DNA from 3 places in the Streptomyces sp. NBC_00012 genome. Region 3 is predicted to be linked to each of the others. Evidence: predicted binding sites of a transcription regulator. Region 3 holds the regulator's gene; each other region holds the start of a gene.

Region 1 (6,861 bases), 2.0 Mb from region 3:
GTCGGCGCCGCCGCCGCCCGGGCCGGCTTCCGCTCCTGCGTGTTCATCCCGCACGACCTGGAGCAGGGCAAGGTCGTCATGGCCGCGGTGTACGGCGGTGAGCTGGTCGGCATCGAGGGCAACTACGACGACGTCAACCGCTTCTGCTCCGAGCTCATCGGCGACCCGCTCGGCGAGGGCTGGGGCTTCGTCAACGTCAACCTGCGTCCTTACTACGGCGAGGGCTCCAAGACCCTGGCGTACGAGATCTGCGAGCAGCTCGGCTGGCAGCTCCCGGACCAGCTGGTCATCCCGATCGCGTCCGGCTCGCAGTTCACCAAGATCGACAAGGGTCTCCAGGAGCTGATCAAGCTCGGCCTGGTCGAGGACAAGCCGTACAAGCTCTTCGGCGCCCAGGCCGAGGGCTGCTCGCCGGTCTCGGTCGCGTACAAGGGCGGCCACGACGTCGTCCGGCCGCAGAAGCCGAACACGATCGCCAAGTCCCTCGCCATCGGCAACCCGGCCGACGGCCCGTACGTCCTGGACATCGCCCGCCGCACCGGCGGCGCCGTGGAGGACGTGAACGACGAGCAGGTCGTCGACGCGATCAAGCTGCTGGCGCGCACCGAGGGCATCTTCGCGGAGACGGCGGGCGGTGTGACGGTCGGCGTGACGAAGAAGCTCATCGAGGCCGGGCTGATCGACCCGTCGCTGACCACCGTCGTACTCAATACGGGTGACGGCCTCAAGACCCTTGACGCGGTGGCCGAAACCTCTCAGGCGACCGCGACGATCCGTCCCAGCCTGGACGCGTTCCGCGCCGCCGGCCTCGCCACCAGCTGACCACCCGAGACTTCAGGAAGGGCACCCACCATGAGCGTCAAGGTCCGTATCCCCACCATCCTCCGTACCTACACGGGCGGCCAGGCCGAGGTCCCGGCCGAGGGCTCGACCCTCTCCCAGGTCATCGAGTCCCTGGAGCAGAACCACCCGGGCATCGCCGCCCGCGTCCTGGACGACCAGGGCAAGCTGCGCCGCTTCGTGAACGTGTACGTCAACGACGACGACGTGCGCTTCGAGGGCGGCCTGGAGGCGGCCACGCCGGACGGCGCCGGCATCTCGATCATCCCGGCCGTGGCCGGCGGCTGCTGACGCCCCGTCCGATCCCTTCGCGTAATCGAATTGCCCCCTCCGCTTCATTCGCGGAGGGGGCAATTCTGCATGGTTGAGCGCGGTAGAGTGTGGGAAGTCCCCCCAGCTGCCCGCGCCGCCCGCATATGAGAATGCGCCCGGACGCGACAAGATGCAGCCAAAGTGTGCGTGGTGCTTGCGGCATAAGTCGCCTTTGCCTGGCCCGACTTGCCCAGGAATCTCATGAATTCCGCATATTCGGGCGTTCGGCGCGGCCGAGAATTCTCGTCCGATTGACCTGTTGCAGAGGGCAGTTGGGCAGATACATTCAGCCGCGGTCGACGCGTTCCGGCGCACACACCCTCTCCTGTCGGAGGGTGAGTTCTGACCCGGGTCCGCGAAGTGCGGTCCTGCGCAAGGGCCAGTAATAGGGGAGTTAGGCATGGCTCAGGGCACCGTCAAGTGGTTCAACGCGGAGAAGGGGTACGGCTTCATCGCGGTCGACGGTGGTGCGGATGTTTTCGTCCACTACAGCGCGATCCAGATGGACGGGTACCGCACCCTCGAAGAGGGTCAGCGAGTTGAATTCGAGATCTCGCAGGGCCAGAAGGGGCCGCAGGCAGACATGGTCAAGCTCGCCGTCGGCTGAGTTCGGCGCGGTCGGCCAACGACACCACTCGCGCGCTGAGGGCCCGTACCCCGGAGGTACGGGCCCTCAGTGCGTCCTGGCATGCCGCCGGGCGTTGTCCGCGTCGCCCGGCATGCCGCCGGGCGTTGTCCACAGCCCTCCGCGACCCTCGTCCACAGCCCTCCGCGGTTGTCCACATCCGGAGGGGGACGCTTGCACTCCCGGGGGTCGAGTGCTAATCATTGGCGTTAGCACTCTCCAGGTGAGAGTGACAGAACTTGGACCGGGCCGGTGAGGCCCGCAGGTCGGTGGGGCAAGGAACCACCGGTCACGCAGGCCGTCCGTCGCGGGCGCCACTCGGTCCGGAGAAATCCACCCCTGTCCGGGAGGACCACTTCACATGGCCAAGATCATCGCGTTCGACGAGGAGGCCCGGCGCGGTCTCGAGCGCGGCATGAACCAGCTCGCCGACGCCGTCAAGGTCACCCTTGGCCCCAAGGGTCGCAACGTCGTCCTTGAGAAGAAGTGGGGCGCCCCCACGATCACCAACGATGGTGTTTCCATCGCCAAGGAGATCGAGCTGGAGGACCCGTACGAGAAGATCGGTGCGGAGCTGGTCAAGGAGGTCGCCAAGAAGACGGACGACGTCGCCGGCGACGGTACGACCACCGCCACCGTTCTCGCCCAGGCTCTCGTCCGCGAGGGCCTGCGCAACGTCGCCGCGGGTGCCAACCCGATGGCCCTCAAGCGGGGTATCGAGAAGGCCGTCGAGGCCGTCTCCGCCGCCCTCCTGGAGCAGGCCAAGGACGTGGAGACCAAGGAGCAGATCGCTTCGACGGCCTCCATCTCCGCCGCCGACACCCAGATCGGCGAGCTCATCGCCGAGGCCATGGACAAGGTCGGCAAGGAAGGCGTCATCACCGTCGAGGAGTCCCAGACCTTCGGTCTGGAGCTGGAGCTCACCGAGGGTATGCGCTTCGACAAGGGCTACATCTCGGCGTACTTCGCCACCGACATGGAGCGCATGGAGTCGTCCCTGGACGACCCGTACATCCTGATCGTCAACTCGAAGATCAGCAACGTGAAGGACCTCCTTCCGCTGCTGGAGAAGGTCATGCAGTCCGGCAAGCCGCTGCTGATCATCGCCGAGGACGTCGAGGGCGAGGCCCTGTCGACCCTGGTCGTCAACAAGATCCGTGGCACCTTCAAGTCCGTCGCCGTCAAGGCCCCGGGCTTCGGTGACCGCCGCAAGGCCATGCTCGGCGACATCGCCATCCTCACCGGTGGCACCGTCATCTCCGAGGAGGTCGGCCTCAAGCTGGAGAACGCCGGTCTCGACCTGCTCGGCCGTGCCCGCAAGGTCGTCATCACCAAGGACGAGACGACCATCGTCGACGGCGCCGGTGACAGCGACCAGGTCCAGGGCCGGGTCAACCAGATCCGCGCCGAGATCGAGAACTCCGACTCGGACTACGACCGCGAGAAGCTCCAGGAGCGCCTCGCGAAGCTGGCCGGCGGCGTGGCCGTCATCAAGGCCGGTGCCGCGACCGAGGTCGAGCTCAAGGAGCGCAAGCACCGCATCGAGGACGCGGTGCGCAACGCCAAGGCCGCCGTCGAGGAGGGCATCGTCGCCGGTGGTGGCGTGGCTCTGCTCCAGGCCTCGGCCGTCTTCGAGAAGCTGGAGCTCTCGGGTGACGAGGCGACCGGCGCCAACGCCGTCAAGCTGGCGCTGGAGGCCCCGCTCAAGCAGATCGCCGTCAACGGTGGTCTCGAGGGCGGCGTCGTCGTCGAGAAGGTGCGCAACCTGGCCGTCGGCCACGGTCTGAACGCCGCGACCGGCGAGTACGTCGACATGATCGCCGAGGGCATCCTCGACCCGGCGAAGGTCACGCGCTCCGCCCTGCAGAACGCCGCGTCCATCGCCGCGCTCTTCCTCACCACCGAGGCCGTCATCGCCGACAAGCCGGAGAAGGCCGCCGCGGCCGCTCCGGGCGGCATGCCGGGCGGTGACATGGACTTCTGATCCTGACGGATCGGTAGTTCCTGTACAGCTTTACGGTGTCGGCCCCCTGGACCAGCTGGTCCAGGGGGCCGACGCTTTCGGTGCCGATGCTCGGGGCCGCCGCCCACCGTTTTGGGGCTGCCGCCTTACTGGGCGAACACCATCTCCGGGAAGCGTTCCGAGGGCCCGTCCAGCAGATGGTCGTCGTGCCCGCGCAGCCACCGGCCGAAGAACGACGCGACGTACTCCCGGTTCGCGGCCAGGGCGCGGTGCGGCGGCACCGTCCCGACCGCCCTGGCGAGCCCTCCCTCCGGCACCGCGCCCTGTCGGGCCAGCCGGGGCAGCAGCACTGCGGCGTCCGTGTACGAGGCGTGCCGCGACCCGGTCAGCGTCACATCGGCCTTCCAGCCGCGGGTGTTCGCCCAGAACGCGGCCCAGGACGGCTGCTGCCGGTAGTCGCCCGAGCTCTCGCTCCCGCTCCCCATCAGCAGCAACGGCCGGTCGAGCCCGTCCAGGGCCACGCCGCTCAGGTGGGTGCCGTCCGGCTCCCGCCCACCGACGTAGTCCATCTCGCCGTCCATGTTGATGCCTGCCAGGAAGCGCCGGTCGTCGTGCATCGTCTGTGCGGCGGTGAACCCGCCCGCGGACTGGCCGAACACGCCGACCCGGCGCAGATCGAGCGCACCGCCGTGGTCAGGAGCGCCGAGGCCGCCAGCCCGGCGACGAGGACCTGACGGCGGTCGAGGCTGCGGCGGCTGCGGTCGCGACTCGGATCGTGCGGGGCAACGGTCATCACGTCGGGCTCCCTGGAGGTCTGCGATGGACGCACCCACGATGCCCGCCGGAGCATCGTGAGCGCGTGATACCGCAGTGCCCATTCCGTCATGGCGTCCTGGCTCCCCGGTATGAGACGGGGTGTCGCGTCGGACGCCGCGCCGCCGCCCCGCCTTACGGCAGGCGGTCGAGCAGCCAGGTGCAGAGTTCCTCCGTCACGAGGGTGTGCCCCTCGTTCCGGGAAGCGAGCTTGAACTCGTCCAGCCCGCCGGTGCCCTCCGGGAGCGAGGAGATGTCCTTGTACAGCTCGTCGTCCGTGTCCGGGTCGGCGACATCGACCGCGCTGACGGACGGTACGAAGCAGTGCGACCGGATACGTACATCGGTCTTGAAGCCGAGGAACGGGTTCAGGGCATTGAAGGCGTCCGCGAGGATGCCGAAGCCCTCCAATGAGCCGCCGGGCGCGCCGTCGATCGACGGGAGCCCCTTCGTACGGACCTCGTTGGTCTTCAGTGTCAGCACCCGCAGCTTCGCGACGAGCTCGTCGAGCCCAGGTGCCTGGGTGTAGAGCTTGGTCCCCGCAACCGTCAGGCCCTTGCCCTCCAGGGCCAGTTCGCCCGCCCGCACATCGGTGCCGGTCCCGTCGGCCGTCCCGTTGGCGACACCGATCAGCCGGGGCCCGCGCGGCCATTCGCCGACCGCCTGCATCTCCGCCAGGAACGCGCCGCGCTCGTCGCTCTGGTCAGGAGTGCTGTCCCACTTCTCGATGTGCCGCCACAGCAGCTGGCGGGCGGCCGGGCTGTTGATCTGGTCGGAGAAGCGGCTGTCGAGGTCCTTGATGTAGTGCGCGAACGCCTGGAGCGCGATCGGGATCCAGGCGCCCCGGTGCGGGCTGTCGTACGAGAAGTACAGCGAGGTCTGGTGGTCGATGCCCTGGCTCTCCATCTTGGCCAGCGCGTGCCGGGTGACGAGCCCGCCCATGCTGAACCCGCCGACCGCCAGCGGTGTGTCGCCCAGCCGCTCCGCGATGGCCCGCGCGATCGCGGCCTGCGCGGTATGGGAGTTGTCCAGAATCGACGCACTGCGCTCGTGATAGCCGAGCAGGACGACATCGTGGCCACGGCGGCGCAGCTCGCTGATGAGCGCGTAGTCACCGAACTCCATGATCTGCCAGGAGAATTCCAGCTCGCTCGGCCCCGTGCTGAAGCCGTCGGAGAAGATCACCGGCCGGACGAGACCGGGGTTCCCCTCGCCGTTGTAGACCCAGGCGGTACCGCCCGGCAGCTCCCACACATCGCTGGGCGGCAACGGAAGGGAGCTGGGCCTCTCGGCGTCCAGGCGGGGGCCGGGGGCCAGTGCGATGGGGGGCCGGTCGTGGAGCCCGGAGACGATCTGCTCATGGGTGGGTTCGGACATGGTTCGTTCCCCTTTGGGCCGGTTGATTACGATCCGCGCCAAGAGGAGCACGGAACGTAGCCATCGGCCGGCGAAGGCGATTCAAACCACTCCCAGGTGGGAGCCGCTTTCGGACACCTGGCGTGGGCCCGGCCCCACAGGGCAATGTGTCTAGCGACTACCCGGCCTGACGGATCGTCGCGCGAGCCCGGCCCGTACGTCGTTCATCCGGTTTCGTACGCCGTCCGCCGGTACGGCCCCGCTGGGCCCGGCGGGTGCGGCGGCCGGTTCGCCCCGGCAGGGCCTGCACCGACCGCCGATCAGGGCCTCCGCGCTGCCCGGTGAGCGGCACTCGCTGCATTCGAGGGTGCGCAACACCGTTCGCTGTTGCGGCGGAGCGACTCGTTCGGGCGGCATCTTGTCGGCGAGCCGCCTGCGGACCAGGGCCGCCGCGTGGTGGACGGGCGAGGGCAGCCCGTCGGTGAGGGCGTGCAGCAGCTCCGCCTCGGTGGCCCCGCGCTCGAACCACTCGCCGACCTGTGGCTCCAGTGCCGCGCAGTCGGCCGCCGACAGCGTGAGTGCGGTCGCGGTACGGCCCAGCGCGGCGAGCAGCGCGAACGCGCGGGACCGGGTGGGGCGTCGGGGCTGTTCGACCGGTACGTCACCCCGGGCGAACGCCGCCCACCACTTGTCGTCCCGCGCGGTCCGGGAGAAGAACGTACGGGTCACCCAGAGCAGAACCTCGTCGTTGGCGACGCACTCGCTGCCGCGCCGCAGATGCCCGGCGTCCTGGAGCCGGTTGAGGGCGGTACGCAGCGCGCACTGCCCGTACGGGAGGTGCTTGGCCAGCGTCTTCACGGAGATGTCGGAGCCCTCGGGCAGCCGGTCGAGATATGCGGCGATGGACGCCTCGCGAGCCGGAAGGTGAGCGAAATCCCGTTCGGCGCGAGGA
Region 2 (6,861 bases), 2.4 Mb from region 3:
CGCCGCGTTGCAGGCGATCGACCGCTCCGTGCTCGAAGCGGCGACGGTCGACGGGGCCGGTGCCTGGCGCGTCGCGCTCAGCATCAAGGTTCCGCTGATCCGCGCCTCCGTCGTGATGGTCGCGCTGTTCACGGTCATCGGCTCGCTCCAGCTGTTCACCGAGCCGCTGATCCTCAACAAGGGGACCGGCTCAGCCGTCACCTCCACCTGGACGCCGAACATGTACGCGTACACCGCGGCCTTCGAGCGCAACGACTACGGTCTCGCCGCGGCCGCCTCCATCCTGCTGGCGCTCACGGCCGCGCTGCTGTCCTTCGTCGTCACCCGCTTCACCGGCCGGAAGGGCAAGAAAGCATGAACTCCCCCGCCTCCCGAAGCCGCTGGATGTCGAAGACCGCCGTCAACGGCTTTCTCGTGCTCGCCGTCGTCTACATGCTCTTCCCCCTCGTCTGGCTGGTCACCGCCGCCACGAAGGACACCGGCGGTCTGCTCGCGGGCAACGCCTTCTCCTTCGAGGGCTTCAACCTCGGCGAGAACCTCTCGAACCTGGCCTCCTACGGCGACGGCATCTACTTCCGCTGGTACCTCAACAGCCTGATGTACGCGGGCGGCGGGGCGATCGTCTGCTCGCTGATCTGCGTCGCCGCGGGATACGCCTTCGACAAGTACGAATTCCGGGGCAAGGAGAAGCTGTTCGCCCTGGTCCTGATGGGTGTGCTGGTGCCCACCACGGCGCTCGCCCTGCCGATGTATCTCCTGGCCTCCAAGACCGGCCTGGTCAACACCTACTGGTCCGTGCTGATCCCGGTGCTGGTCAACCCGTTCGGCGTGTATCTCGCCCGGGTGTTCAGCACCGGCTACATACCGAACGAGGCCCTGGAGGCCGCCCGTATCGACGGGGCCGGCGAGCTGCGCGTCTTCTGGTCCATCGGACTGCGCATGGTCATGCCGGGCTTCGTGACGGTCTTCCTCTTCCAGTTCACCGCGATCTGGAACAACTTCTTCCTCCCCCTCGTGATGCTCTCGGACCGCAAGCTCTTCCCGCTGAGCCTCGGTCTGTACTCCTGGAACACCAACACGCACGGCGAGCCGAGCTTCTACCCGCTCGTCGTCACCGGGTCGCTCCTCGCCGTCATCCCCCTGATCGTCGCCTTCGTCTCGCTGCAGCGGCACTGGAAGGCCGGACTGACCGCCGGCAGCGTCAAGTGACCTCACCGCGAGCCCTGAGGAGTACGAGTCCCACCATGCCCCACGCCACTGACAACCGGCCGACGGCCCTGCTCGCGATGGGCCCCGGCATCGCCGACCGCCTCCTCGCCGACCGCCACCGCACCCGGCTGGCCGCCCTCACCCGCACCGACCCGGCCTTCGTCGCCCACGACCTGGCCGACCCGACGCCCGAGGTGGCCGCCGCGCTCGCCGAGGCCGAGGTGCTGTTCACCTGCTGGGGCGCGACGCCGCTCACCGCCGGGGTACTGGCGGGCGCGCCCCGGCTGCGGGCCGTCGTCCACGCCGCGGGTTCGGTGAAGCACCACATCACCGACGCCTGCTGGGAACGCGGCATCACCGTCACCTCCGCGGCCGGGGCCAACGCCCTGCCGGTCGCCGAATTCACCCTCGCCGCGATCCTGTTCGCCGGCAAGCGGGTGCTGCACTCCGCGGAGCGCTACCGCGCTCTGCGCGCCGACCACGACTGGCTCGCGGAGCTCGACGGGACCGGCAACTACCGCCGCACCGTCGGCATCGTCGGCGCCTCCCGGATCGGCCGGCGCGTGATCGAGCTGCTGCGCCCCTTCGACCTGGACGTGCTGCTGTACGACCCGTACGTGGACGGCGCGGAGGCGGCACGGCTCGGCGTACGGCTCACCTCGCTCGACGAGCTGTGCGCGAGCAGCTACGTCGTCTCGGTGCACGCGCCCCAGCTCCCGGAGACCCACCATCTGATCGGTGCGGCGCAGCTGGCCGCCATGGCGGCCGGGACGACGCTGATCAACACGGCGCGGGGATCGCTGATCGACGAGGACGCGCTGCTGCCCGAGCTGACGGCCGGACGGCTCCAGGCGGTGCTGGATGTGACGGACCCCGAACTCCCGCCCGCCGGCTCACCGTTGTACACGCTGCCGAACGTGCTGCTCACCCCGCACATCGCGGGTTCGCTGGGCGACGAGCTGCACCGGATGGCGGACCAGGCACTGGACGAGCTGGAGCGGTTCGCGGCCGGCCTGCCCTTCGCGGACCCGGTGCACTCCGGGAGCCTGAGCCACTCGGCCTGACCGGTCCGCCGGGCCGACCGGCCCGGCCCCCCGGGCCCCTACCGCGCTCGTCCGCCTCGGCACCACGTCCTCCGGACGCCCGAAGGCCCCCTGTCCCACCGCTCGGCGGTGGGACAGGGGGCCTTCTTCGGCTGTCTGCCTGCTGCGGGCTGCGAGCCCTCAGTGGCTACGCGTCAGTGCGAGTGACCGTGGCCGCCGTGGCCGGCCTCGGCCTCTTCCTCGGCCGGCTTCTCGACGACCAGGGTCTCGGTCGTGAGCAGCAGCGACGCGATGGACGCGGCGTTCTCCAGCGCGGAGCGGGTGACCTTGACCGGGTCGATGACGCCGGCCTTCACCAGGTCGCCGTACTCGCCGGTCGCGGCGTTGAAGCCCTGGCCCTTGTCGAGCTCGGAGACCTTCGAGGTGATGACGTAGCCCTCGAGGCCGGCGTTCTCGGCGATCCAGCGCAGCGGCTCGACCGCGGCGCGGCGCACGACCGCGACACCGGTGGCCTCGTCGCCGGTCTTGTCGAGGTTGCCCTCCAGGACCTTGACGGCGTGGACCAGAGCGGAGCCACCACCGGAGACGATGCCCTCCTCGACCGCGGCGCGGGTCGCGGAGATGGCGTCCTCCAGACGGTGCTTCTTCTCCTTGAGCTCCACCTCGGTGGCGGCACCGACGCGGATCACGCACACGCCGCCGGCCAGCTTCGCGAGGCGCTCCTGGAGCTTCTCGCGGTCCCAGTCGGAGTCGGTGGCGTCGATCTCGGCCTTGATCTGGTTGACCCGGCCCTTGACGTCGCCGGGCTCGCCGCCGCCGTCCACGATCGTGGTGTCGTCCTTGGAGACGGTGACGCGGCGGGCGGTGCCCAGCACGTCCAGACCGGCCTGGTCGAGCTTGAGGCCGACCTCCTCGGCGATGACGGTCGCACCGGTGAGGGTGGCGATGTCGCCGAGCATGGCCTTGCGGCGGTCACCGAAGCCCGGGGCCTTCACCGCGACGGCGTTGAAGGTGCCACGGATCTTGTTGACGACGAGGGTCGACAGCGCCTCGCCCTCGACGTCCTCGGCGATGATCAGCAGCGGCTTGGAGCCACCGGCCTGGATGACCTTCTCCAGCAGCGGGAGCAGCTCCTGGATCGAGCCGATCTTGCCCTGGTGGATCAGGATGTACGGGTCGTCGAGGACGGCCTCCATACGCTCCTGGTCGGTCACCATGTACGGGGACAGGTAGCCCTTGTCGAAGGCCATGCCCTCGGTGAAGTCGAGGTCCAGACCGAAGGTGTTGGACTCCTCGACGGTGATGACACCGTCCTTGCCGACCTTGTCCATCGCGTCCGCGATGAGCTCGCCGACCTGCGGGTCCTGCGCGGAGAGCGCGGCCACGGCGGCGATGTCGGTCTTGTCGTCGATCGGGCGGGCGGTCGCGAGGAGCTCCTCGGACACGGCCTTGACCGCGGCGTCGATGCCCTTCTTCAGGGCGGCCGGGGAGGCACCGGCGGCGACGTTGCGCAGACCCTCGCGGACGAGCGCCTGGGCCAGCACGGTGGCGGTGGTCGTACCGTCACCCGCGACGTCGTTGGTCTTGGTCGCCACCTCCTTCACCAGCTGGGCACCGAGGTTCTCGTACGGGTCGTCGAGCTCGACCTCGCGCGCGATGGTGACACCGTCGTTGGTGATGGTGGGAGCGCCGAACTTCTTGTCGATGACGACGTTGCGGCCCTTGGGGCCGATCGTCACCTTGACCGTGTCGGCAAGCTTGTTGACGCCGCGCTCAAGGGCGCGACGGGCGTCCTCGTCGAACTTCAGGATCTTCGCCATGGGAGCTGAGCTTTCCTCTCGAACGAACTGCGCCCCCGACCACCCGGCTGGTTATTCGCGGGGGCCAGGGGCGCAGAACAGAAGCAAACGTGGGTGAATTACTTCTCGACGATCGCGAGCACGTCGCGGGCCGAGAGGACGAGGTACTCCTCGCCGTTGTACTTCACCTCGGTGCCGCCGTACTTGCTGTACAGCACGACGTCGCCGGTCTTGACGTCGAGCGGAAGGCGCTCGCCGTTCTCGAAGCGGCCCGGGCCCACGGCCAGGACGACGCCCTCCTGGGGCTTCTCCTTGGCGGTGTCCGGAATGACCAGGCCAGAGGCCGTGGTCTGCTCGGCGTCGAGCGGCTGGACCACAATGCGGTCCTCGAGCGGCTTGATCGCAACCTTGGTGCTGGCGGTCGACACGATCCGGTCTCCCCCTTCGGAGATCTCACGGGGTAACAGTCTTGGGTGGCGACCAGGTCGATCCGTCGTCGCGGGTGCCGGACCTGCCAGTCGCGCAGTACTGCTGGCACTCTCCAGTGGTGAGTGCCAGCACCGAGACTATGACCGGGATTAGCACTCGGTCAAGCGGAGTGCCAATTCAGGCGATCGTGGCGCGACACCGTCCGGACAACAGTCCGGACAACAGTCCGGACAACATGGAGGCAACGTACGGACGGACCGGACCGTTCCGTACGACCGTGTGGAGATGACCCGCCTTTCCCCGTACCGGCAGCCAGACCCCGCGTCCGGGCGGCGCCCGTACGGATCGCGCGCCGTGAACGGCTGCCTCGATGTGGTCCTGGGGCTGCTGCTGGTTCTCCTGGAAGGGCTGATCTGTGCGGTCGCCGCGTTCCAGCAAGCCTTCTCGCGGCGGGACCCCGACGGCCGGGAAACGACGGAGCCGCCGCCGATGGACTGGACTCCCGCCCTCGTCCTCGCCGGGATCACCGCGGTGATCTGCCTGGTCGCCGTCGTACTGATCCGCGACAGGTGGCCGTGGGCGGGCGCGGTCCAGTTGCTGGCGGCGCTGGCGCTGTGCGTGATCACGTTGCAGGCCGGCTACGAGGACTACCGCCGCTCGCACCCGGCGCCCGCACCCCCCGCGTACGACCCCGGCCGGAACGGCCACCAGTGCCTCAGCGGCGGTGACGACCGCGAGTGCCTGGACTCCGGCGGCTGACGGCAGGAGACCACGACCATCGACCCCGGCTCGCCGTGATCACCGTGCGCGGGCGGGCCCGCCGCGGGCGTCCGCGGCGGGTGGTTCACCTTCTGGACGGCCTTGCGGCCCAGCCGCTCGATCGGGTCCACCGACTGCGCGCAGCCGGTGGCGGCGAGGAGCGCACCGGCCACCAGCAGTCCGGCCAGCAGCCGGTGCGCCCTTCTCATACGTAGTCCTCCAGCCGGGCCACGGCGTATCCCCTGTCCGTGACGGTCTTCATGACCGCCCGGACCAGGTCGGCCATGCTGCCGTCCCATTCGTCGCGGCCCCGGAAGTGGGTGAGGATGATGTCGCCCGGGTGCAGGTCCTCGTCCTCCTCGCGCCACTCCATGTGGTCCGGGAACGCCTCGGCGTTCCAGAGGGGCACGGCCTTGATCCCGCAGGACTGCGCGATGCGCAGCGTGTCCCCGTTGTAGTTGCCGTACGGCGGGCGGAAGAGAGTGGGCCGTTTGCCGAACTTCTTCTCGATGATCTCCTGCGAGTGGCAGATCTCGCGTTCCTGCTCGTCGTACGAGAGTCCGGGCAGATAGGGGTGGTTGAGCGTGTGGTTGTTGATGGTGACGCCCAGCCGCTGGGCCTCGCCGAAGTACCCGTAGTTGTCGCTCACCTCGTAGTCGCTGAGGAACGCGCTGTACGGGATGTCCAGCTCGTCCATCATCTGCAGCAGCTCGGGGTCCTTCTCGGAACCGTCGTCCATCGTCAGGAAGACGACCCGGTCCTTGGTCGGGACGGTGGTGAAGACCGGCGGCAGCGAGTCGTCGCCGCCCTTCACCTCGAATCCCTCGCGGGTGGTGATGCGCGGCTTCACGGCGGGCGGCCGCGGCGCGATCAGCGGCGTCCTGTCCAGCCCCCATTTCTTGGCCAGCGCCGCCCGCACGGCCGGGGCGAGCTTCGCGTTCTCATGGGCCCCGTCGGGTGCACCGCCCCGGCCGGTCCGCCGTCCGGGGCCGCCCGGGTGTCCGGCGGCGGGGTTCGGACCGGGGGTCACGCCGGGGTTCGGTTCCGGGTTCGCACCCGGGTTCCCGGCCAGGGGTCGGTCCCGGTACTCGGTGTCGCTCACCTGCCCGCCGGACCCGGAGGCGCAGCCGGAGCCGACCGCGGCGACCAGGAGAGCGGCCAGGACGACGCAGGCGGGCCGGTGCGGGCCGGAGCCCCGGTCGTGCCCGGACCGGGACACGTCCACCCTGCACCATTTCGTGATGTTTTTTTCGTTTTGTCGTACAAGCTGCATGGCGCCGCATACTGCCAGCACGGAGGGGGCCTCCCCGCCCGACACCGCCGCCGGGCCCGCCGGTCTACCCGGCTGGCTCACAATGGGGCGGGTGAACGCTCTCGCCCCGAACGACCCGTCCGACGCCGACGACCGGTCCGACGCCCCCGACCCCATCGCCGCCTTCCTCGCCCTGCGCACCCCCGAGGGCACCGCGCTCCTGGACGGGCTGCGGTCGTACGACCCCTCCCGGGAACTCGCCACCGCCACCCGGCTGCGCCGCTCCCACCCGGCCCCCCTGGTCTCGGCGGCGCTGGGACAGGCGCGGCTGCGGCAGCGGGCGGAGGCGAAGTTCGGCGCCGAGGACGCG
Region 3 (6,861 bases):
GGTTCCGGCGGGGCGCTGGCCTCCCGGGACAACTACGCCGAGCATCTGATCGGCGAGGTCCGCCAGGCCCGCAAGGTCCTCGGGGACGATCCGCGCCCGGTCCGCACGGTCTTCGTCGGCGGCGGTACGCCGACCCTGCTGGCCGCCGCGGACCTGGTCCGGATGCTGGGGGCGATCCGCGAGGAGTTCGGGCTCGCGGACGGTGCCGAGATCACCACCGAGGCCAATCCGGAGTCCGTCTCTCCGGCGTACCTCGCCGAACTTCGGGAGGGCGGCTTCAACCGGATCTCCTTCGGGATGCAGAGCGCCCGGCAGCACGTCCTGAAGATCCTCGACCGTACGCACACACCGGGGCGGCCCGAGGCGTGTGTCGCCGAGGCCCGGGAGGCGGGCTTCGAGCACGTCAACCTCGACCTGATCTACGGCACGCCGGGGGAGTCCGACGACGACTGGCGGGCCTCGCTGGACGCGGCGATCGGCGCGGGGCCGGACCATGTGTCGGCGTACGCGCTGATCGTCGAGGAGGGCACGCAGCTGGCCCGCCGGATCCGGCGCGGCGAGATCCCGATGACCGACGACGACGCCCACGCGGACCGGTACCTGATCGCGGACGAGGCGATGGCCGCGGCGGGCTTCTCCTGGTACGAGGTGTCGAACTGGGCCCGTACGCCGGAAGGCCGCTGCCTGCACAACGAGCTGTACTGGCGCGGAGCCGACTGGTGGGGTGCCGGGCCCGGGGCGCACAGCCATGTCGGCGGGGTGCGCTGGTGGAACGTGAAGCACCCGGGCGCGTACGCGCAGGCGCTGGCCGAGGGGCGGTCGCCGGGGGCCGGGCGCGAGATCCTCTCCGAGGAGGACCGGCGGGTGGAGCGGATCCTGCTGGAGCTCCGGCTCGTGGACGGCTGCCCGCTCGGCATCCTGGCCCCGGCCGGGCTGGCCGCGTCCCGCCGCGCTCTGGCGGACGGGCTCCTGGAGGCGGCGCCGTACGAGCGGGGGCGGGCGGTGCTCACCCTGCGGGGGCGGTTGCTGGCGGATGCGGTGGTGCGGGATCTGGTGGACTGAGGGTGGGCGGGGGCTTCGCCCCCGAACCCCCGTTCCTCAATCGCCGGAGGGGCTTGAGAGTCCGCCGGAGTGGCTGGCGGCGGGCTGCTCGGGCGCCGTCACGAAGTCGATCAGGTGCTCCACCGAGCCCAGCAGGGCCGGTTCCAGGTCGCGGTACGAGTGGACCTTGGACAGGATGTGCTGCCAGGCCGCGCCGGTGTTCTCCGGCCAGCCCAGGGCCCGGCACACGCCCGTCTTCCAGTCCTGGCCGCGCGGTACCACCGGCCAGGCCGTGATGCCCACGGACGACGGTTTCACCGCCTCCCACACGTCGATGTAGGGGTGGCCGACCACCAGCACGTTCTCGTCCGTGACCCGGTCGGCGATCCGGGACTCCTTGGAGCCGGGGACCAGGTGGTCGACCAGGACGCCCAGCCTGGCGTCCGGGCCGGGGGAGAACTCGCGCACGATGGCGGGGAGGTCGTCGATGCCCTCCAGATATTCGACGACCACGCCCTCGATCCGCAGGTCGTCGCCCCAGACCCGCTCGACCAGCTCCGCGTCGTGCCGGCCCTCCACGTAGATCCGGCCCGCCCGCGCGACCCGGGCGCGCGCCCCGGGCACCGCGACCGAACCCGAGGCCGTCCGTGCGGGCCGCACCGGAGCGGCGGCCGAGGGACGTACGAGGGTGACCACCCGGCCCTCCAGCAGGAAGCCGCGCGGCTCCATCGGGAACACCCGGTGCTTGCCGAAGCGGTCCTCCAGGGTCACCGTCGGCCCCTGGGCCGTCTTCTCGCAGCGGATCACCGCGCCGCAGAATCCGGTGGAGACCTCCTCCACGACCAGATCGGCTTCGGCGGGGACCTCGGGAACGGGGGCGGACCTCTTCCACGGCGGGGTCAGGTCCGGCTGGTAGCTGCGCATCGGACGACGATAGGACGACCAGGGCCTGTCCGGCGGATCAGGGTCGGACAGGGCGCGGCGTCCGGTGCCGCACCAGGCGTCGTGACCCCGGCCAGGATCCGCCGGGCAGGTCCTGCGGGTCACGACACGCCGAAGCGCACGGCCAGTTGTTCGCGCTGATCGTGTACGAACGCCGCGTCCACCACCGCCCCGTGCCCCGGTACGTACACCGCGTCCTCGCCGCCCAGTGCCAGCAGCCGGTCCAGCGCGGCCGGCCAGCGGGCGGGGAACGCGTCCCGGCCCGCCTGCGGTACGCCGGACTCCTCGACCAGGTCGCCGCAGAGCACGATCGCGGGGGAGCCGGGGACGACCGCCACCAGGTCGTGGCCGCTGTGCGCGGGGCCCACGTCGGCCAGCAGCACCTCGCGTCCGCCGCCCAGATCGAGCGTCCACTCGCCGCACACCTCGTGGTGCGGTGCGACCAGCGCGTCGACGGCCTCCGCCGCGTCGTGCTCGCCGACCCCGTGGCGCACGGCCGAGGTGTGCAGATCGTCCGCCCCGTTCTTCAGCAGCCCGGTCATGCCGACCGCCCCGTACACCTGGGCGCCGGAGAACGCGGCGGTGCCCAGCACGTGGTCGAAATGGGGATGGCTGAGTGCGATATGCGTCACCCTCCGGCCGAGCAGAGCCTGCGCCTGGGCCCGCACCTCGGCGCCCTCGAGGAGCGTCGATCCGGTGTCGTAGAGCAGCACTCCGTCCGTCCCGGCCACCAGCGCCACCGTCGCGTCCCACCCGGGAAGGCGCCGCCGGCCCACTCCGTGACCGAGTCGTTCCCAGCCGAACTCTTCCCAAGAGGCATCCATATCGTGACGCTATCGGCAAACCACCTGCGAGGTCTCGCGGTAGCGTGGCCGGTCGCCCTTGCTAGGTCCCCACTCGGCCGCCGTACACTGGCCGGGGGGTTGCTGGCACTCGCGATGACAGAGTGCCAGGCGGATTCCTGGGCAGAGAAACAAGAACGACCCGAGAACCAACGAGGAAACACAGCTGGAGGTGTGCGCGATGCTCGGCGAACGCAGACTCGAAGTGCTTCGCGCCATCGTCCAGGACTATGTCGGCACGGAGGAGCCAGTCGGCTCCAAGGCGCTCACCGAGCGGCACAAGCTGGGGGTCTCCCCGGCGACCGTCCGCAACGACATGGCGGTACTGGAGGACGAGGGCTTCATCGCCCAGCCCCACACCAGTGCGGGACGCATCCCGACGGACAAGGGCTACCGGCTCTTCGTCGACAAGCTCGCGGGGGTCAAGCCCCTCTCGTCGCCGGAACGTCGCGCCATTCACAATTTCCTCGACGGCGCGGTCGATCTCGACGACGTCGTGGGCCGCACCGTACGGCTGCTCGCGCAGCTGACCCGGCAGGTCGCCATCGTGCAGTACCCCTCGCTGACCCGGTCGACGGTGCGGCATGTGGAACTGCTGTCGCTGGCAGCCGCCCGGCTGATGCTCGTGCTCATCACGGACACCGGCCGGGTCGAACAGCGCATGATCGACTGCCCCGCCCCGTTCGGCGAGACCTCTCTCGCCGATCTGCGGGCCCGGCTCAACAGCCGGGTCGTCGGACGCCGCTTCGCGGACGTCCCGCAGCTGGTGCAGGACCTGCCGGAATCCTTCGAGAGCGAGGACCGGGGGACCGTGTCCACCGTGCTCTCCACCCTGCTCGAAACCCTCGTCGAGGAGACGGAGGAGCGGCTGATGATCGGCGGCACCTCCAACCTCACCCGCTTCGGGCACGACTTCCCGGTGATGATCCGGCCGGTGCTGGAGGCACTGGAGGAGCAGGTCGTGCTGCTGAAGCTGCTCGGCGAGGCCAAGGACTCGGGCATGACCGTACGTATCGGGCACGAGAACGCCCACGAGGGGCTCAACTCCACGTCCGTCGTCGCGGTCGGCTACGGTTCGGGCGACGAGGCAGTCGCCAAACTCGGCGTGGTCGGACCGACCCGCATGGACTACCCCGGAACGATGGGAGCGGTACGCGCAGTGGCACGTTACGTCGGACAGATCCTGGCGGAGTCGTAAGTGGCCACGGACTACTACGCCGTACTCGGCGTGCGCCGCGACGCATCCCAGGACGAGATCAAGAAGGCATTCCGGCGGCTCGCCCGCGAGCTGCACCCGGATGTGAACCCCGATCCGAAGACCCAAGAGCGGTTCAAGGAGATCAACGCCGCCTACGAGGTGCTTTCGGACCCGCAGAAGAAGCAGGTCTATGACCTCGGCGGCGACCCGCTGTCCGCTTCCGGCGGCGGTGGCGCGGGCGGATTCGGACAAGGTGGCTTCGGCAACTTCTCCGACATCATGGACGCGTTCTTCGGCACGTCGTCGCAGCGCGGACCCCGTTCGCGCACCCGGCGCGGCCAGGACGCGATGATCCGTCTGGAGATCGATCTCGCCGAGGCGGCGTTCGGCACCACCAAGGACATCCAGGTCGACACGGCCGTCGTCTGTACGACCTGCAGTGGCGAGGGTGCCGCACCCGGCACCTCCGCCCAGACCTGTGACATGTGCCGCGGCCGCGGCGAGGTGTCCCAGGTCACCCGGTCCTTCCTCGGCCAGGTCATGACCTCGCGGCCCTGCCCGCAGTGCCAGGGCTTCGGCACAGTCGTGCCGACCCCCTGCCCGGAGTGCGCCGGTGACGGCCGCATCCGGTCGCGGCGCACGCTCACCGTGAAGATCCCCGCCGGTGTCGACAACGGCACCCGCATCCAGCTCGCGGGCGAGGGCGAGGTCGGCCCCGGCGGCGGCCCGGCCGGCGATCTGTACGTGGAGATCCACGAGCTGTCGCACGCGGTGTTCCAGCGCCGCGGCGACGACCTGCACTGCACGGTCACCATCCCCATGACGGCGGGCGCGCTCGGCACCAAGGTGCCGCTGGAGACGCTCGACGGCCTGGAAGAGGTCGACATCCGGCCGGGCACCCAGTCCGGCCAGTCGGTGCCGCTGCACGGCCGCGGCATCACGCATCTGCGGGGCGGCGGGCGCGGTGACCTGATCGTGCACGTCGAGGTGATGACCCCGACGAAGATGGACCCGGAGCAGGAGCGACTGCTGCGCGACCTGGCGAAGATGCGTGGCGAGGAGCGGCCCACCGGCCAGTTCCAGCCCGGCCAGCAGGGGCTGTTCTCCCGGCTGAAGGACGCCTTCAACGGCCGCTGACCGGTCCTGCACACCGTTTCCGGACGCCGGACGGACCCGCTCGGCGGGCCCGTCCGGCGTTTGAGTACAAAGCGGACCCCGTCCCGCGCGCCCCGCGCCGCGCCGGACGTGACACGATGCGGTCATGTCATCCGCGTTGACCGATCTCTGCCGGTATCCGATCGTGCAGGCCCCGATGGCGGGGGGCGCATCCTGTCCACAGCTCGTCGCGGCCGTCTCCGAAGCGGGCGGGCTCGGTTTCCTCGCCGCCGGGTACAAGACGGCGGACGGCATGTACAACGAGATCAAGCAGCTGCGCGGGCTGACCGGGCAGCCCTTCGGCGTCAACCTCTTCATGCCGCAGCCGGCGCTCGCCGACCCCAGCGCCGTCGAGGTGTACCGGCACCAGCTCGCGGGCGAGGCCGCCTGGTACGAGACCCCGCTCGGCGACCCGGACACCGGCGGCGACGACAACTACGACGCCAAACTCGCCGTCCTCCTGGACGACCCGGTCCCGGCCGTCTCGTTCACCTTCGGCTGCCCGACCCGCGACACCCTGGACGCGTTCGCCGGCGTCGGCACGTACACCGTCGTGACGGTCACCACGCCCGAGGAGGCCCAGACCGCCCAGTGGGCGGGCGCCGACGCGCTCTGTGTCCAGGGCATCGAGGCGGGCGGCCACCAGTCCACCCACCGCGACGACCCGCAGACCGACGGCACCGGGATCGGGCTGCTCTCACTGGTGTCCCAGGTCCGCGAGACCGTGCAGATACCGATCGTCGCCACGGGTGGGCTGATGCGCGGCTCCCAGATCGCCGCGGTCCTCGCCGCGGGCGCGGAGGCGGCGCAGCTCGGTACGGCGTTCCTCGTCTGCCCCGAGTCGGGGGCGAGCCCGCTGCACAAGCAGGCGCTGACCAACCCGCTGTTCGTACGGACCGCCCTGACCCGGGTGTTCTCCGGCCGCCCGGCCCGGGGTCTGGTCAACCGGTTCATGCGCGAGCACGGACCGTACGCCCCCGCCGCCTATCCGCAGGTCCACTATCTGACCGCCGGGCTGCGCAAGGCGGCGGCGAAGGCCGGGGACGCGCAGGGCATGGCGCTGTGGGCGGGCCAGGGACACCGGATGGCACGCGAGCTGCCGGCCGGCCGGCTGGTCAGGCTGCTCGCCGAAGAGCTGGACGCCGCACGGACGGCAGTGAGCACAGGGAGTACGCAGTGACCGCACCGGTCTTCGTCGTCGAACAGGTCCCCGGCGGGCCCCAGTTCGTCCTGGAGGGGTCCGAGGGCCGGCACGCCGTGTCGGTGAAGCGGCTGCGCGCCGGTGAGGACGTCGTGCTCACCGACGGGTGCGGCCACTGGGCGGAAGGCGTCGTCCTGGCCGCCGAGGGCAAGGACCGGCTCGTCCTCACCGATCTGACCGGGATCCGGGAGGAGCCCCCGCCCGCTCCCCGCATCACAGTCGTCCAGGCCCTGCCCAAGGGCGACCGAGGCGAGGTCGCCGTGGAGACGATGACGGAGACCGGCGTCGACGCGATCGTGCCCTGGCAGGCGTCGCGCTGCATCACGCAGTGGAAGGGCGACCGCGGCCTGAAGTCCCTCGCGAAATGGCGCAACACCGCTCGGGAGGCGGGCAAGCAGTCCCGCCGGGTGCGCTTCCCCGAGGTGGCCGACGCGATGACGACCAAGCAGGCGGCCGCCCTTGTCGCCGCGGCGGACTTCGCC

The links. Region 3 encodes HrcA, which represses chaperone genes, less so after heat shock. Its sites were predicted from a motif close to TTNGCACTCNGNNNNNCNGAGTGCNAA; they were not measured.
Region 1: groL (chaperonin GroEL) is a predicted target of HrcA. The motif match lies at 1,951-1,977, and genes of this name have one in related genera.
Region 2: groES (co-chaperone GroES) is a predicted target of HrcA. The motif match lies at 4,630-4,656, and genes of this name have one in related genera.

The regions. Positions count from the first base shown of each region.
Region 1 is NZ_CP108309.1:3,958,535-3,965,395, reverse strand. Features, by position in the region: gene thrC (threonine synthase) at 1-822, shown strand, start outside; gene OHA19_RS18130 (MoaD/ThiS family protein) at 853-1,131, shown strand; gene OHA19_RS18125 (cold-shock protein) at 1,553-1,759, shown strand; gene groL (chaperonin GroEL) at 2,139-3,761, shown strand; gene OHA19_RS18115 (hypothetical protein) at 3,887-4,399, opposite strand; gene OHA19_RS18110 (hypothetical protein) at 4,689-5,930, opposite strand; gene OHA19_RS18105 (hypothetical protein) at 6,081-6,861, opposite strand, start outside.
Region 2 is NZ_CP108309.1:3,590,896-3,597,756, forward strand. Features, by position in the region: gene OHA19_RS16240 (sugar ABC transporter permease) at 1-358, shown strand, start outside; gene OHA19_RS16245 (carbohydrate ABC transporter permease) at 355-1,209, shown strand; gene OHA19_RS16250 (hydroxyacid dehydrogenase) at 1,245-2,273, shown strand; gene groL (chaperonin GroEL) at 2,447-4,072, opposite strand; gene groES (co-chaperone GroES) at 4,171-4,479, opposite strand; gene OHA19_RS16265 (DUF6234 family protein) at 4,766-5,239, shown strand; gene OHA19_RS16270 (polysaccharide deacetylase family protein) at 5,445-6,512, opposite strand; gene OHA19_RS16275 (THUMP-like domain-containing protein) at 6,595-6,861, shown strand, end outside.
Region 3 is NZ_CP108309.1:5,948,436-5,955,296, forward strand. Features, by position in the region: gene hemW (radical SAM family heme chaperone HemW) at 1-1,062, shown strand, start outside; gene OHA19_RS27280 (DUF3097 domain-containing protein) at 1,099-1,965, opposite strand; gene OHA19_RS27285 (MBL fold metallo-hydrolase) at 2,085-2,807, opposite strand; gene hrcA (heat-inducible transcriptional repressor HrcA) at 3,007-4,023, shown strand; gene dnaJ (molecular chaperone DnaJ) at 4,024-5,160, shown strand; gene OHA19_RS27300 (nitronate monooxygenase) at 5,285-6,358, shown strand; gene OHA19_RS27305 (16S rRNA (uracil(1498)-N(3))-methyltransferase) at 6,355-6,861, shown strand, end outside.